2 regions of the Paenibacillus hamazuiensis genome follow, and region 1 is predicted to be linked to the other one. Evidence: riboswitches for the same ligand, from Rfam matches in the RefSeq annotation. Region 1 holds a riboswitch; the other holds the start of a gene.
The links. A riboswitch is a leader RNA that binds a small molecule or an ion and turns the genes downstream of it on or off. The one in region 1 is predicted to bind cobalamin.

Region 1 (3,420 bases):
CCGGCCGGATCGGCCTCTTTCGCCTGCGCGCCGGCGATCGGCTGTCCCGCTTCGCCAACGCCAAACGAGGCGTCAGCCGAAGCACCCCCGAACATCCCGGCGGCTGCCGCTCCCATTCCGTGCCCATCAGACTGATCACGCCTTGCTTCCGCAACCGGCCGATCCGCCGCCTGTCCGCCGAACGGATCGCCCTCCATCGCCGCGGCTGCCTTCCGCTCCGCTTCGGCCAACGGCGAACCGCCGTCCGGCCCCGAAGCCATCCCGCGCTCCCCGGACCCGGCGGCAAGTATCTTGCTGCCCCGATACACCTCCCGTACGTGCGGCGCCGGATAGAGCGCGTACTCCTCCGGCTCCGGAGCGGGGCTCGGAAGTCCGAGATCGGCGAACGTCGCCATCTCTTCCGCGAGGCGCACAGCCGCATCGAACAGCGGAAAAGCAAGCGCCGCTCCCGTCCCCTCGCCGAGCCTCATGCCCAGGTGAAGCGCAGGAGCAAGGCCCAGCTCCTCGAGCATAACGCGGTGCGCAGGCTCCGCCGATACATGCGAGGCGAACATGAAATCGCGGCAGCGCGGCTCCAGCCTGTACGCAGCCAAGGCGGCGGCACCGGTAATGACGCCGTCGACGACGACCGCGAGGCGGCGCGACGCCGCACCGAGAATGACGCCGGCCAGCCCGGCGATTTCGAGCCCGCCGACCTTCGCGATGACGTCGATCACGTCGCACGCATCCGGCGCATTCACGCGGATCGCCCGCTCGATCACTTGCGCCTTCGCCTCCAGCGCCGCATCGTCCAGCCCCGTCCCGCGTCCTGTCAGCTCGCGCACCGGCCTCCCGGTGAACACCGCCGCCATCGCCGTGCTCGGGGTCGTGTTGCCGATGCCCATTTCGCCGAGGCCGATCATCGCAGCGCCTCCGTCCGCCAGCGCCTCGGCCGTTTCAATACCGATGCGGATCGCCTCCGCTGCCTCGCGCCGGGACATCGCCGGACCAAGGGCCATATTGGCGGTTCCTCCGCGCACCCGGCGCGATTCGATTCCTTCCGGCGCCTCCTCCAGACGGCTGCCGACATCGACCACCCGCACCTGCGCCCCGGTCAGCCGCGCAAGCACATTGACCGCTGCCGCCCCCCGGGCAAAATTGCCGATCATAAGCCCTGTCACCGAGGCAGGATAGGCGCTGACGCCCTCTTCCGTCACCCCGTGATCGCCGCACATGACAACAATCGCTTTTCGTCCGATTTGCGGCTTGTCGGTCGCCTGAATGCCGGCAAGCGCCACCGCGATGTCCTCCAGCGCACCCAAGCTGCCCGGCGGCTTCGTCAAATCGTTCATACGCATGCGCATGCGGCGCATCGCCACCGAATCCAACCGTCCGATCCGGTCCAGTACCTTCGTCAATGTCTCCAAGACGATCTTCCTTCCTGTTTACTGGGTACAGCATGCAGCAGCCCACACTTTTAAGCCAAACGCCTCTCCGCCTTTCTCGTCGAACCGCACGGAGGAAGCCCCTTTTGCCCATGAAAAAAGGCACCTCCATTGGAGATGCCCAGCGCTCAAGAAATACGTATAAGTTAGCAAAGTCGTGCTCCCGCCGCAAAAACTTGTCTGCTCGACAAGCCGGACAGAGCTGCACTGCCGCCTTACACCTCCCTAATTACGCGTAGGTTCCAATGGTGCTGTCGGAACAGGCAGGTCTCCTGACTTGCGGATCATGGCCATTGCCCCTTGCCTTCCCATTTCGCAGATCGAAACAGTGGCGTTCGGAGCGGCTCCTCGCTTACAGTGGCGCGACCGTACCGGATTTTCACCGGTTTCCCTATTAAGTCGAGTCCGATAAACTCGACACCCATTCCCAAAAAAATATATTCGATTTTGTGCTTAAAATATACCACGAACTTCGGAAAAGCGTCCACCGTATTTTGCTAAAACCTCCCCACCTAGCGATAGAAGCGAGCTTCCTTCGACAGGACACTGCAGCCAGAGTAAGGCGTTCGCACGAAATCGCGGGCGGCTCAGCGCTCACAAAATAAAGGAACTCACGTTCGCTATTTGCCGGAAAATGATATATCTGAAAAAATAGAGGAACTGAGATGCGCTAAATCGGTGGAAAATGGCAATTGTATAGAGCAAACAGGCAAATAACACATCTGAGTTCCGCTAATTTCCAAAAATGATCGAAATCGGCCCACTTAGCGAACCTCAGTTCCTCTATATTCCCGCTTAAGCTGATAACATCTTACACAAGCGGGCTGCCCCCGCCGTTCAGTCACCGCCACGCAAGTCGGTTAACGCAACGCCTCGGGCATGGATCGGCACTCACCTTCAAGTGACTAAATATCCCCGGCGACACTATCTTTACTGCATTTGCGTACTTTAAGAAACAGGCCGGTCCGCGTATGATGGAATTGAAGATATTTCCTGAGGAGGTTTGGTTATGGAATATGCTTATCTCGGAAAATCGGGACTTAAGGTGAGCAGGCTGTGCCTCGGCACGATGAACTTCGGCGTCGATACCGACGAGAAGGAAGCGTACCGGATTATGGACGCCGCGCTCGACGCCGGAGTCAACTTCTTCGATACGGCCAACGTATACGGCGGCCCGGGAGCCCGCGGCAAAACGGAGGAAATCATCGGTCGCTGGTTCGCCCAGGGCGGCGGACGCCGGGAGAAGGTCGTGCTTGCCACCAAGGTGTACGGCGATATGGAAGATCCGAACGACGGCCCCAACGCGCCGCGCGGGTTATCCGCTTACAAAATCCGCCGCCACCTGGAGGCGTCGCTGCGCCGGCTGCAAACCGACCATATCGAGCTGTACCAAATGCACCATGTCGACCGCAACGTCTCGTGGGACGAATTGTGGAACGCTTTTCAAACCCATATAGCACAAGGTAAAATCAGCTACGTCGGGGCCAGCAATTTCGCCGGACGCGACCTGGTCAAAGCGCAATACGAAGCCAAAGCCCGCCATTTCCTCGGCCTCGTATCCGAGCAGCATAAATACAGCCTGCTCTGCCGCCTGCCGGAGCTCGAAGTGCTCCCCGCCGCCGAAGAGCACGGCATCGGCGTCATCGCCTGGAGCCCGCTCGACGGGGGCCTTCTTGGCGGCAACGCCTTGAACCCGGCGCAGGGTTCAAGAAGCGCGCGCAGCGTGGAGCGGGTGGAGCGGCATCGCGGCCAATTGGAGGCGTTCGGCAAGCTTTGCCGGGAGCTCGGCGAGAGCGAAGCCAACGTGGCGCTCGCCTGGACGCTCGTGCATCCGGCCATGACCGCGCCGATCATCGGCCCCCGCACGCTGGAGCAGTTCCAAAACACGCTGCGCGTCGTGGAGCTGAAGCTGGACGAGGACGTGCTGAAGCGGCTGGACGAGATTTTCCCGGGGCCCGGAGGAGAAGCCCCCAAAGCTTACGCCTGGTAAACGAAA
Region 2 (3,420 bases), 5.3 Mb from region 1:
GACGTCACGCGCGCCGATTTGCAGCGGTACCGCGATGTTGAATAAGCCGAACATGAGCGGCATTGCCATGAACAAGATCATGATGACACCGTGAGTCGTGAACACCTCGTTATAGTGTTCCGGCGACAAAAACTTCATATCGGGAAAAGCGAGCTGCGTCCGCATCATCAGCGCGTCGACGCCGCCGCGGAACAGCATGAGGAGCGAAGCGATAATGTACATAATTCCGACTCGTTTATGATCGACGGTCGTCAACCACTCGCGCCAAAGCCAGCCCCATTTCTTGAAATATGTCAGCACTATGACGATGGCTGCCATCGTCAGAACGATGGCGACGTCCGCTCCGTAAATCAGCGGGTCGCCGGTGACGAAAAACCACGAAGCAAAATCTTTTATTTGGTCAATCACGGAAGTCATCCTCTCATTTGCCATGATTCATATGCATGCCGTCCATGTGATGATTGGATTGGCCGGAATTGCCCATGTCATGGACATCCTTCTGCGCATTATTGCCGGGTGGAAGCTGTCCGCCCTCGGTATGCTCCGCCGCCTTCTCGCCGCTGAGAGTTTGCGCCTTCCGGGTAATCCCCGGAGGCGCTCCGCGGCTCATGGAGTACTCGTGGACAATTTTCTCGAACAAGCCGGACGGAATCGAAGCGTATGTAATGCGGTCCGAGATTCCGGGCAGCGCAAGCTTTTGATAGCCTTCGTCCGTCAGCGCGTTTCCGCTCCCCTTGGCTTCCGTTACCCATTTATCGAAATCCGCCTGGGTAACGGCCTTCGCGGTAAAACCCATTTTCGCGAATTCGCGGCCTGTAAAATTGGCTCCGGTGCCCATATAATTACCCGGCTCGTCCGCTTGAAGATAAAGCGTCGTCGACATGCCGGACATCGTGTAAATCATCCCGCCAAGCTGCGGCACCCAAAACGAGTTCATCGGACCATCCGAGGTGAGCTCGAACTTAATCGGTGTACGTTCCGGAATGACCAGGTAGTTGACGGTTGCGATACCTTGCTCCGGATACTGAAACAGCCATTTCCAGTTTAAAGACGTCACCTGGATCGTGACGGGTTTCTTCTCAGATTCGAGCGGTTTAGCCGGATCAAGCGCGTACGTATAACGCGCCGTCGCAATGGCCAGGACCAAAATGACGAGAATCGGGATACCCCACCAAATAATCTCCAGTTTAGTACTGTGAGACCATATGGGCTGGTAGGGCGCATTGTTGTTCTTCTTGTCGCGGAAGCGCCATACAATCCAGGCCGTAAGAAGCAGAACCGGGACCAATATAATAAGACAGAGCAGTATCGTGAAATTGATCAAATCACGCTGCTGGGCGCCAATTGGCCCCTTCGGATCGAAGACGATCATCGACTCGCAGCCCGTGGTTAGCGTGAAAATGCCCGCGACGACGCCAAGCGCGGTAAAGCCTCGCAGCATATTCGCAATTTTCATAAGTCCCTCATCTCCTAAGCAGTACTGAGCATTCACTTATTTAGCCTCAGGGATGTCATTAACATGTATAGTGTCCGTAATAATTTGAAAAATATAACATATTTCAACTTTATTTCTAAAATAGTTTGTATACGCTATTGTCTGCCTCGAAGCCAGTTTATCGAATCCGGTGTTATCTTTAAAAGAATTTATGCTACTAAGAAGGAAATAACCGATTCATATCGAATAGTTGTTATTTGAAACTTATGAATTGCATACACTGCTAAATTAGGTGCCCTTGTGAAGACAAGGGGTAACAGGGAATCGGGTGCAAATCCCGAGCGGTCCCGCCACTGTAATCGGGGAGTTACTCTCAGGCGAAGTCACTCGTAATCATACGGGGAAGACGAGAGAAAACGAAGAACCGAGAGCCAGGAGACCTACCTAATTTAAACACCCACAAGCCTTCGCGGAAAGGAGAGGTGTACGAAACCATGTGCCGACTATTTTTCTTCATAGCCGTCTATTGAAGCGTACTCCGTAACCAATCCAATCTTGGGTTGGTTTTTTTGTTGTTCGATCCATTTTAGTTACAGGAGGAAATGCAAATGAAAGTCCAAAAAACAGCGAGCACCTTATTATTAATTCTAGGGTTTACCCTGTACTTTGCCGTAAATGAACCTCAGTCCGCTTATGCCATGCATATTATGGAGGGTTTTCTTCCCTTGGGTTGGGCAATTTTTTGGTGGGTTTTGTTCTTGCCGTTCTTTATATTGGGGCTGCGGGCGTTGATCAGAATAACAAAGGAAACACCCGAGTTGAAAATTATGCTGGGCTTAGCCGGCGCGTTTACATTCGTCCTTTCGGCGCTTAAGATCCCGTCGGTTACAGGCAGCAGCTCGCATCCGACCGGGACCGGTCTCGGAGCGGTTATGTTTGGGGCGCTGCCTATGAGCGTGCTTGGCTCCATCGTCTTGTTATTCCAGGCTTTGCTGCTCGCGCACGGTGGCTTAACCACATTGGGGGCCAACGCTTTCTCGATGGCTGTCATTGGACCGATCATTGGCTATACCGTTTATAAAGGAATGATGAAGTCGACGGGGAAGCAGAAGCTGGCTATTTTTACGGCTGCCGCATCGGCCGATTTATCCACCTATGTCGTCACTTCCATCCAAATGGCATTAGCGTTTCCGGCGGAGAGCGGCGGGATCCTGGTCTCTTTTGTTAAGTTCGGCGGCATATTTGCACTAACTCAAATCCCTTTAGCGATAAGTGAAGGTATTCTGACCGTATTGATTTGGAACTGGCTGCAAACCTACAGCTCGGAGGAGCTGTCCGTACTGCAGCGTAAAATGAAAGGAGCAAATCAATCATGACAAATCGAAGCAAAAATATATTGATGTTACTGGCTGTGATCCTGCTCGCTGTTCTCCCCCTGCTCTTCGTCAATGGTGACTTTGGCGGAGCAGACGATGCCGCGGAGCAAGCGATCGCCGAGCTTAGCCCCTCCTACCGGCCATGGTTTTCATCGCTGTTTGAGCTTCCTTCCGAAACCGAAAGCATGTTGTTCGCGCTGCAGGCAGCTATTGGAGCCGGCTTTATCGGTTATGTGATTGGATGGTTTAAAGGCAAATCCAAAGCCCAATGATCAAGATAATTGACACACTTTCATACAAGAATAAGCTAAGAAATGTGTCTCCCTTGTGGAAGTGTACATTCGCAGCTTTGTTGTTTATCCTCTCCTACCTATCGCATCCTTTCGTACAATTCGCCATTATGAGCTGGATGTGTATATGGACGGTCATATACGCCCGTATCCCTGTCAAATATTATTTCGTATTGATAGGTGTACCATGTTTGTTTTATGCGGCTAGTCTGCCGGCCATCATCCTCGAGATTGAGCCGCTCGGTGAAGCTCTTCCCATGGCTTCGAAGTCGATTCTATTCGTCATTGCCCATTGGGCGGTCAGTGTCACCGAAACTGG

Region 2: it holds a riboswitch for cobalamin, as region 1 does, so the genes downstream of both, MYS68_RS11280 (energy-coupling factor ABC transporter permease) here and cobT (nicotinate-nucleotide--dimethylbenzimidazole phosphoribosyltransferase) in region 1, are expected to answer to the same signal.

The regions. Positions count from the first base shown of each region.
Region 1 covers NZ_JALRMO010000001.1:7,847,131-7,850,550, reverse strand. The annotation lists partial or broken gene cobT (nicotinate-nucleotide--dimethylbenzimidazole phosphoribosyltransferase) at 384-1,397, opposite strand; cobalamin riboswitch at 1,670-1,864, opposite strand; gene MYS68_RS34635 (aldo/keto reductase) at 2,434-3,414, shown strand.
Region 2 covers NZ_JALRMO010000001.1:2,545,313-2,548,732, forward strand. The annotation lists gene MYS68_RS11270 (cbb3-type cytochrome c oxidase subunit I) at 1-408, opposite strand, end outside; gene cyoA (ubiquinol oxidase subunit II) at 422-1,456, opposite strand; cobalamin riboswitch at 1,709-1,897, shown strand; gene MYS68_RS11280 (energy-coupling factor ABC transporter permease) at 2,044-2,811, shown strand; gene MYS68_RS11285 (energy-coupling factor ABC transporter substrate-binding protein) at 2,808-3,083, shown strand; gene cbiQ (cobalt ECF transporter T component CbiQ) at 3,080-3,420, shown strand, end outside.